3 regions of the Hydrogenophaga crocea genome follow, and region 1 is predicted to be linked to each of the others. Evidence: predicted binding sites of a transcription regulator. Region 1 holds the regulator's gene; each other region holds the start of a gene.
The links. The regulator FNR, encoded in region 1, switches genes on or off when oxygen is low (the NO sensors DNR and NnrR bind a similar motif). The targets are predictions, from matches to a motif close to TTGATNNNNATCAA.

Region 1 (3,263 bases):
GACGGTCTACACCGAGATGTTCCTGTGGATCGAGCGCCGCGTGGAAGGCGACCGCAGCGCGCGCCTGCGCCTGGACGCCGCGCCGCTGAGCGCGGGCAAAGTCGGCAAGAAGGCGCTCAAGCACGGGCTGTGGGCCGCGGTGGGCCTGTGGACCGGCTTCACCTTCGTCGGTTACTTCACGCCCATTCGCGAGCTCTCGGGGCTGGTTGCCACGTTCGCGCTCGGGCCCTGGCAGACCTTCTGGGTGCTGTTCTACGGTTTCGCCACCTATGGCAATGCCGGCTTCCTGCGCGAGCAGGTGTGCAAGTACATGTGCCCTTACGCGCGCTTCCAGAGCGCGATGTTCGACAAGGACACGATGATCGTGACCTACGACGCCCGGCGTGGCGAGCCGCGAGGCGCGCGCAGCAAGAAGGCCGATCCCCAGGCCCTGGGCCTGGGCGCCTGCGTGGACTGCACGCTGTGCGTGCAGGTCTGCCCCACGGGCATCGACATCCGCAAGGGCCTGCAGTACGAGTGCATCGGCTGCGGCGCGTGCATCGACGTGTGCGACGACGTGATGGACAAGGTGGGCTACCCGCGCGGCCTGATCCGTTACACCACCCAGAACGGACTCGCCCAGGGCTGGAGCCGTGCGCAGATGCTGCGCCGCGCGCTGCGCCCGCGCGTGCTGGTGTACGGCGGCATCCTGGCCGCGATCACGCTCGCGGTGCTCGGCAGCCTGGCGCTGCGTGTGCCGCTCAAGGTCGACGTGATCCGCGACCGCGGCGCGCTGGCGCGCGAGGTGGGGCAGGGCCGCATCGAGAATGTCTACCGGCTGCAGATCATGAACGCCACCGAAGTTCCTCAGACTTACCGGGTCCGGGTCGAAGGCCTGCCGGGCATCGAACTCGCGTCCGACGCGCTGGTGCATGTCGACCCGGCCGAGGTGCGCTCGGTGGCCGCGCGGGTGCAGTTGCCGCCGGGCGCGGCCGGCAGCGGCTCGCACCCCATCGTCTTCGACGTGAGCGCGCCGCAGGAGGCCGGCCTGCAGGTGCGCGAGAAGACCACCTTCCTCGTGCCCCGCTGAATGTCCAGGAGAAAACCATGAACGCCGAATCGAACCCTGTCACCCACCCCGTGCCCTGGTGGCGCGTGGGCCCCATGTGGCTGGTCGTGGGCGGGCCGCTGGCCGTGGTGGTGGCGGCCATCGCCACCGCCGTCATCGCCGTCCACGGCGCCGACCCCGTGATCGACAAGGGCGAGTACGAGGCCACGCTGCAGCAGGCCCGTGCGCTGCAGGGCGCCGAGCGCGAAGCAGCGCTCATCAAGCTGCAACCCGCGCACCAGGCGCGCAACCACGCCGCCTCCCCGGTGGCACGGGAGCCCTGAGCATGAACGTGCGGCGCTCGATGGCGGTGGCCTGGCCGGCCTTCCTGCTGGCCGGGGTGCTCGAGATGCTGGTGTTCGCCCTGGTCGACCCGGGCCAGCTGCACTGGCACGGCCAGGCGCTGGAGTGGTCGCGCGCCGCGGTCTACACGGTGAGCTTTTTTGTTTTCTGGGCCGTCATCGCGGTCGCGGGAGCGCTCACCGCGGTGCTGGTCGCACCGGCCGAGGATCAGCCGCAGGTCTGAGGGTTCACGATGCGCCGCAGCGCCTCGGTGTCCTTGATGTGCACGTAGCGCTGCTTGACCTCGATCACGCCGTCGTCGACGAACTTCGAGAACGTGCGGCTGACGGTTTCGAGCTTCATGCCCAGGTAGCTGCCGATCTCCTCGCGCGTCATGCGCAGGTTGAACTCGGACGGCGAAAAACCGCGCGCCTGCAGGCGCTGCACCAGGTTGAGCAGGAAGGCCGCGAGGCGCTCCTCGGCGCGCATGCTGCCCAGCAGCAGCATCACGCTGTGGTCCCGCACGATCTCGCGGCTCATGATGCGGTGCACGTGGTGCTGCAGCGTGGTGAACTCGCGCGACAGCGCCTCGACCTCGTCGAAGGGCATCACACAGACCTCGGCGTCTTCGAGCGCCACGGCGTCGCACGAGTGGCGGTCGTTGACGATGCCGTCGAGGCCGATGATCTCGCCCGCCATCTGAAAGCCCGTGACCTGGTCGCGGCCGTCGGGGCTGGTGACGCGGGTCTTGAAGAAGCCCGAGCGCACGGCATAGAGCGAGGTGAAGCTGTCGCCCGCGGAGAACAGCGCATCGCCGCGCTTGATGCGCTTGCGCGTGGAGACGAGGTGGTCGAGCTTGTCCATCTCGTCGGGGTTGAGACCCATGGGCAGGCACAACTCGCGCAGATTGCAGCCCGAACAGGCCACTTTGATGCGATGGACGTCCATAAGCATGTGATGATTTCCCTCAACAAGCCCGAGCATACCCCTAGAGACACCGTTTCGGCGCGTGCGATTGACGCGGATCAAACCTTCCCCACAGGCCCTGGGGCACAGTGGGCCCGTCTACATCACCAAAGTCTTCCGTGAGCCACGCCATTTCCGACGACCTGCTCAAGCGCTACGACGTGCCGGGGCCTCGCTACACCTCGTACCCCACGGCCGACCGTTTCGTCGAAGCCTTCACCGAGCAGGACTACCGCCAGGCCCTGGAGCAGCGCCGCGCGGGCTCGCTCGCGCTGCCGCTGTCGGTCTACGTGCACGTGCCTTTCTGCGAATCGGTTTGTTACTACTGCGCCTGCAACAAGGTCATCACCAAACACCATTCGCGCGGCGCCGAGTACCTGCGCCACCTCTCGCGCGAGCTCGAGCTGCAGATCGAGCACCTGGGCTCGGGGCAGTCGGTGTCCCAGCTGCACCTGGGCGGCGGCACACCCACCTTTCTGTCCGACGCCGAGCTCGAAGACCTGATGGCCATGCTCAAGCGCCACTTCCGGCTGGTGCCGGGCGGTGAGTACTCGATCGAGGTCGATCCGCGCACCGTGAACGCCACGCGCCTGCAGACGCTGCAGCGCCTGGGTTTCAACCGCCTGAGCTTCGGCGTGCAGGACTTCGACCCCGCGGTGCAGAAGGCCGTGCACCGCATCCAGCCCGCCTCGCAGGTGTTCGAGCTCATGGCCGCGGCGCGCCGCATCGGCTTCGAATCCGTGAACGTGGACCTGATCTACGGCCTGCCCCTGCAGACGCCCGAGTCGTTCAGGCGCACGCTGGCGCAGCTCGCCGAACTGCGGCCCGACCGCGTGGCCCTGTATGGCTACGCGCACCTGCCTGCGCGCTTCAAGCCGCAGCGGCGCATCGTGTCGGCCGAACTGCCCGGTGCGGCCGACAAGCTCGC
Region 2 (3,263 bases), 1.4 Mb from region 1:
GCCTGGCTGTTCTACACCAGCGGCACCACCGGCCGGCCCAAGGGCGTGATGATCACGCACCGCAACCTCATGACCATGGGGCTGACCTACTTCAACGACGTCGACCCCATCGCCGCGCACGACGTGATCGCCTATGCCGCGCCCATGTCGCACGGCGCAGGCATCTACGCCATTCCCCACCTGATGGCGGGCGCCCGCCACGCGGTGCCGGCCTCGGGCGGCTTCGATGCCGCCGAGCTGCACGCGCTGGGCCTCGCGCTCGGGCCGCTGTCGCTGTTCGCCGCGCCCACCATCGTCAAGCGCATCGTGGATCACGCCGAGGCGCAGGGCCTGTCGGTGAGCGACTGCGCGCGTGCCTACAAGACCATCGTTTACGGCGGCGCGCCCATGTACGCGGCCGACATCCAGCGCGCGCTGCGCGTGATGGGTCCGCGCTTCGTGCAGATCTATGGCCAGGGCGAAACGCCGATGACGGGCACGGCGCTGTCGCGCGCGGTGCTGGCCGACGCGGCGCACCCGCGGCACGCCGAGCGCATCGCCTCGGTGGGCGTGGCGCAGACGCCGGTGCGCGTGCGCGTGGCCGGCCCCGACGGCGAGCCGCTGCCGCCCGGCGAGATCGGCGAGGTGCTGGTGCAGGGCGACACCGTGATGGCGGGCTACTGGCGCAACCCCGAGGCCACGGCCGCGGCGTTGCGCGGCGGCTGGCTCTGGACCGGCGACCTCGGCGCGCTCGACGCCGACGGCTTCCTCACGCTCAAGGACCGCAGCAAGGACCTGATCATCAGCGGCGGCTCCAACATCTACCCGCGCGAGGTGGAAGAGGTGCTGCTCACCGCGCCCGGCGTGGCCGAGGTGGCGGTGGTGGGTGCGCCCGACGCCGAGTGGGGCGAGTCGGTGGTGGCCTTCGTGGTGCCTCAGGCCTCAGCGGCGGTGGGTGCGGCCGTGGATGCGGCCGCGCTGGACGCGCACTGCCTCGCGCACATCGCGCGCTTCAAGCGGCCCAAGCGCTACGTGTTCCTGCCGGCCCTGCCCAAGAACCACTACGGCAAGGTGCTCAAGACCGAACTGCGCGCACGCGCCGCCTCGGACTGAGCGGCCGCGTGCGCGCGCAGTGCGTCGGCGAGCGCGCTGTCCATGGCCACCACGTGCAGCGCAAACCACTCGTCGAGCGCGTCGAGCATGCGCTCGATCAGGCCCAGGTCGCCCTGGCGCGCGCGCTTGCCCACCTCGTGCAGGGTCTCGAGCACGTTGGCGTGCTGGCCGGCGTGGCAGTTCTGCGGGGGCAGGCCGAGCTCGGCCATCCACTGCTCCTCCTGCGCGAAGTGCGCTTCGGTGTGGCGCACCAGCGCGTCGTAGGCGGGCAGTCGCTCGGTGGGCGGCGTGTCGCGCAGCGTCTGCATCAGGTCCATGAAGCCGTCGTGCGTGCTGTCCATGCGCTCGTCGCCGGTACGCATGCCCTCGGGCAGGTGGGGGTGGGTGGGGTGCATGGGCCGGCAGCTTAAGGGCGTGCAGCACCGCAGGGCTTGACCCAGGTCAAGCGGCGCCGGGTCTGGCCGGGCGCGCCGCGCCGGCGTACAGTGCCGGCGTGATGCACACCCGATCCCTGGCTCCCCTGTTGTTCGCGCTGGCCCTGCTGGGCGCAGGTGCGCCCGCGAACGCGGCCGATGCGCCGCCCGCGGGCGCGCCCGACATCTGGCGCTGGACCGACCGCTTCGGCCATCTGCACTACACGCCGAAGATCGACATCCCGCCCGAGCGCCGCGCCTTTGCCGAGCCGGCCTCCGCCCCGCTGCCGCCCGGCACCACCGCCTGCGACGCGGCCTGGAACCGCTACCGCGCAAACCAGGCCTGCTTCGACGCCTTCCGCGTGGTGGGCGGCGGCCTCAAGCCCGACGCCTTCCGTTACTGCCAGGAACTGCCGCAGCCCCAGCCCTGCCGCTGAGGCCGCGGCCTCACTGGTTCGAGATCTTCTGCTCGCGGATCACCTTGCCCCAGGCGGCCGACTCGCGCGGCAGCTCGGCCGCCATCGGGCCCGCGGCCAGGTAGGCCGGCACCGCACCCTGCTGCGCCGCCACCTGCGCGATGTCGGGCGCGGCCATCACCTGCCGGATCGCGTCGCTCAGGCGCTCGACGATGGGCGCGGGCGTGCCCGTGGGCGCGAGCACGTACAGGCGTGGCACGGCCGAGAAGCCGGGCAGGGCGTCGGACAGCGCGGGCACGTCCTCGGCGCCCGCGAGCTTGACCGGGTTCATGAGCGCGAGCGCTCGCAGCTTGCCGGCGCGCGCCTGCGCGATGGCCGAGGCCGCGCTCACCACGCCGATCGGCACCTGGCCGCTCATCACGTCGGGCACGATCTGCGCCGCGCCGCGGTAGGGGATGTGGACCACGAAGGAGCGCGTCTGGCCCTTGAGCATCTCGAAGCCCAGGTGGTGCACCGTGCCCACGCCCGAGGTGGCGAACGAGTAGCGGCCCGGCTGCTCCTTGAGCAGCTTCACGAATTCGGCGGGCGTCTTCGCGGGGAAATCGTTGCTGGTGACGATGATCAGCGGCAGCGTGAACACGCTGGCCACGGGCGTGAAGGCCTTGAGCGGGTCGAAGCTCATGCGCGGCTGCAGGTGCTGGGCGATCAGCAGCGAGCTGTCGCCGAGCATCAGGGTGTAGCCGTCGGGCGCGGCGCGCGCCACCGTGTCGCCCGCGATCAGGCCGGCCGCGCCGGTGCGGTTCTCGACCACCACCTGCTGGCCCAGCAGCTCGGACAGGCGCGGCGCGAGCAGGCGCGCCATGGCGTCCACACCGCCCCCGGCCGAGTAGCCCACGACGAGGCGGATCGGGCGCGCCGGCCAGGCCTGGGCCTGCGCCGGGCCGGCCAGGCCGGCGGTGGCCAGGGCGGCGAGCAGGCCGGTCATCAGCGCGCGGCGCTGCGGGCCCGTCGATGGGGTGGGGGGCTGGTTCATGTCTGTCTCCTGTCGTTCTGGGGGAATGCGTTTCAGGCCTTGCCGGCGCCGCGCGAGAGCGGCCGGCGCGCGTACTCGGCCAGCCGCTCGGGGTTGGGCCTGAAGCCCAGGCCCGGTGCCTCGGGCAGGCGCAGCACGCCGCGCTCGGGCTTGGGCAGGTCGTCGAACACCAGCTCGCAGCACTGCACCGCCACCGAGTGGTACTCGACCAGCGAGCCGTTGGCCAGGCCCGCGTGCAGGTGCATGTTGTGGTGCGGCCAGGCGCCGCCGTTGGCGAATCGCGTGTTGAAGGCCGCGGCCATGCCCGCG
Region 3 (3,263 bases), 2.0 Mb from region 1:
TGGCCTTCCTGGCCGCGGGCTTGCGGGTCTTGCGCGCGGGCTTCGCGGGGGCGTCGGCCGCGCTGTTGTGGCGCGGCGCCACCTCGAGGCCGGCGAACTTGCTGGCCGGCGCGGGCGCTGCGGTGAAGCCGGCCACGGTGTCGGCGGCCTTGAGCTTGAGCGCATTGGCCACGTCGCCCATGCTGAAGTTCATCGACTTCAGGGTGGACAGCGTCATCTTCTGCACCTCGAGCGCCTGGATGGTCGCGCCCAGGGCCTTGGCGTTCTGGTCGAGCCAGAAGTGCACGGCCTTGAGCTCTTCGATGCGCTTCTCGAGCTCTTCGACGTTGAAGGTGGGCGCGACCCAGTGGCTCAGGTTGGGCATCTGGGGCAGGTTCTGCCCGATGCCCTGTGCCAGCCCGCCGGCGGCCTGCGTGGCCAGGTTCTGCAGGAAATCGAAACCCGGCACGAACTTGCCGAAGCCAGGGGCCGACGCATCGCTCATCGGAGTCTCCTCGAGGTGTTCCGGGGATCAGCCGTCGACGCCGTAGCGCGGCGCGCGGCGCTCGCGCAAGGATGCCACACCTTCACGCACGTCGGGCCCGGCAAAACCCATGAATTCCAGCGCGAGCGAGGTGTCGAAGCTCGGGCCCGCCTGGCGCAGCCAGTTGTTGAGCGAGTACTTGGTCCAGCGGATCGCGCTCGCGCTGCCGCCGGCCAGGCGGTCGGCCACCTCGTAGGCCTTGTCCAGCAGCTGGTCGTCGTCGACCACCAGCGACACCAGGCCGATGCGCTCGGCCTCTTCGCCGCTCACCGCGTCGCACAGCATCAGGTAGTACTTGGCCTTGGCCATGCCGCACAGCAGCGGCCACACGATGGCCGCGTGGTCGCCCGCGGCCACGCCCAGGCGCGTGTGGCCGTCGACGATCTTCGCGCTGCGCGCGGCAATCGAAATGTCGGCCAGCAGACCGGCCACCAGGCCCGCGCCCACGGCCGGGCCGTGCATGGCGCTCACGATGGGCTTGTCGCAGTTGATGACGTTGTAGACCAGGTCGCGTGCTTCCTTCCACACGCGCGAGCGCACCTCGAAGTCGGTCGCCATGTCCTGCACCAGGGCCAGGTCGCCGCCGCCCGAGAAGCCCATGCCGCTGCCGCGCAGCACGGCCGCGCGCACCGTGTCGTCGCGCCCCACGTCGCGCCAGATCTCGCTGAGCTCCCAGTGGCCCTCGTGGCCGGCCGTGGGCAGCTTGCCGTTGCCGCCGGGGCCATCGGCGCGCATGCGGATGTCGAGCACGCTGGGCGTGCCGTTGACCAGCGGTCCGCGGCGGGTGATCTCAAGCGTCTGGTAACGGCCGTAGTCCACGGTCTGGCTCATGCGGGGTCTCCTCGGGTGTTGATTCGGAACGCGGGCCATTGTGCTTGACCTGCGTCAAGCCGCGCCGCGCGCCGCGGCCTCACCATGCGGGCTCAGGAGGCCTCCATGAGCAAACCCGTTTCCGACACCTTCCGCCTGCAGCTGGTCACGCGCCGCGACGAGTTGCTCGCGCGCCTGCAAGGCCAGCGCGGCGGCGCGCGCAGCCGGGCCGAAGCGGCCTCGGACAAGCGCGAACGCGCCGACGATCGCGGCCTGGTGCGCGACGACGCCTTCGACCTCGGCGCCGAGCTCGGCGAACGTGAGACGGCCGAGCTGCAGGCCATCGAACGCGCACTGGAGCGCGTGCACGACGGCAGCTACGGCCTGTGCCTGCAATGCGGCGCGCCCATCCCGGCGGCCCGGCTGCACGCCCAGCCCACGGCCGAGCGCTGCGTGGCCTGCCAGGCGCAGGCCGAGTGAAGCGCCCGGGGCCTCAGGCCTTGGCGAGCGGGGCGATCTTCTGGTCGATCGCGCCGAACACGCTCTGGCCGTCCTTGCCCTTCATCTCGATGCGGATGGTGTCGCCGAACTTCATGAAGGCGGTCGAGGGCTTGCCGTCGAGGATGGTCTCGATCGCGCGCTTCTCGGCGATGCAGCTGTAGCCCTTGGGCCATTCCTGGCGGCCGTCGACCGTGACCGCCTTGTTGCTCACCGTGCCGCTGCCCACGATGGAGCCGGCGCGCACGTTGCGCGTCTTGCAGATGTGGGCGATGAGCTGGCCGAAGTGGAAGGTCATCTCCGGGCCGGCTTCGCACATGCCCACCTTGCGGCCGTTCCAGGTGCTCTGCAGCGTGAGGTGCACGCGACCGCCCTGCCAGGCATCGCCGAGCTCGTCGGGCGTGACCGCCACCGGACTGAAGGCCGTGGCCGGCTTGCTCTGGAAGAAGCCGAAGCCCTTGGCGAGTTCGGCCGGGATCAGGTTGCGCAGCGACACGTCGTTGGCCAGCATGATCAGGCGCACGCCTTCCAGGGCCTGCTCGGGCGTGGCGGTCATGGGCACGTCGCCCGTGATCACCGCGATCTCGGCCTCGAAGTCGATGCCGTAGTCCTCGCTCGGGCACACCACGTCGTCCTGCGGGCCGATGAAGTCGTCGCTGCCGCCCTGGTACATCAGCGGGTCTTCGTAGAAGCTGTGCGGCACCTCGGAGTTGCGCGCGGCACGCACCAGTTCCACGTGGTTGATGTAGGCCGAACCGTCGGCCCACTGGTAGGCGCGCGGCAGCGGCGCCATGCACATGGCCGGATCGAACGGGAAGGCATGGCGCGCCTTGCCCTGGTTCAGCGTGACGTACAGGTCCTGCAGCTGCGGGGCGATGAAGTTCCAGTCGTCGAGCGCGCGCTGCAGGGTGTTCGCGATGCCGGTCGCATAATGGGCCGTGCTCAGGTCGCGCGAGACCACCACCAGTTGTCCGTCGCGCGAGCCGTCCTTGTAGGTGGCGAGTTTCATGCCGTTCTCCTGCTGCCGTTGGGGGTGAAGTGTGCTGGGTGAAGCGCCGCCCCACCGAACCGGGGCTTCGTCACATAATTACGAATAGTGAAATTCGTTCACCTATGCGTAAGCGCGAGATTCTAGACCAAACCCCTGCCGACGACACCGACACTCCCGACGACACGGAGCCGCAGCGCGCGGGCATCCAGTCGGTCGAAGTGGGATTCGAGCTGCTCGAGGCCATGTCGCAGGCCCATGGTCCGCTGATGCTGCGCGACCTCGCGGCCGCCGCGAACATGAGCGCGGCCAAGGCCCACCGCTACCTCGTGAGCTTCCAGCGCCTCGGCCTGGTGGTGCAGGACCCGGTGAGCAACCGCTACGACCTGGGCCCGGCCGCGCTGCGCCTGGGCCTGGCCAGCCTGGCGCGCCTGGACGCCGTGA

Region 2: the regulator FNR is predicted to act here: its motif matches at 1,524-1,537, upstream of G9Q37_RS11820 (hemerythrin domain-containing protein).
Region 3: the regulator FNR is predicted to act here: its motif matches at 1,399-1,412, upstream of G9Q37_RS14705 (TraR/DksA family transcriptional regulator).

Annotation. Positions count from the first base shown of each region.
Region 1 covers NZ_CP049989.1:1,151,487-1,154,749, forward strand. Annotated here, with positions in the region: gene ccoG (cytochrome c oxidase accessory protein CcoG) at 1-1,069, shown strand, start outside; gene G9Q37_RS05635 (nitrogen fixation protein FixH) at 1,087-1,371, shown strand; gene G9Q37_RS05640 (hypothetical protein) at 1,374-1,613, shown strand; gene fnr (fumarate/nitrate reduction transcriptional regulator Fnr) at 1,598-2,317, opposite strand; gene hemN (oxygen-independent coproporphyrinogen III oxidase) at 2,455-3,263, shown strand, end outside.
Region 2 covers NZ_CP049989.1:2,507,631-2,510,893, reverse strand. Annotated here, with positions in the region: gene G9Q37_RS11825 (AMP-binding protein) at 1-1,092, shown strand, start outside; gene G9Q37_RS11820 (hemerythrin domain-containing protein) at 1,041-1,487, opposite strand; gene G9Q37_RS11815 (DUF4124 domain-containing protein) at 1,589-1,942, shown strand; gene G9Q37_RS11810 (Bug family tripartite tricarboxylate transporter substrate binding protein) at 1,953-2,954, opposite strand; gene G9Q37_RS11805 (mandelate racemase/muconate lactonizing enzyme family protein) at 2,987-3,263, opposite strand, start outside.
Region 3 covers NZ_CP049989.1:3,129,739-3,133,001, forward strand. Annotated here, with positions in the region: gene G9Q37_RS14695 (PhaM family polyhydroxyalkanoate granule multifunctional regulatory protein) at 1-484, opposite strand, end outside; gene G9Q37_RS14700 (enoyl-CoA hydratase/isomerase family protein) at 512-1,354, opposite strand; gene G9Q37_RS14705 (TraR/DksA family transcriptional regulator) at 1,460-1,813, shown strand; gene G9Q37_RS14710 (fumarylacetoacetate hydrolase family protein) at 1,827-2,840, opposite strand; gene G9Q37_RS14715 (IclR family transcriptional regulator) at 2,945-3,263, shown strand, end outside.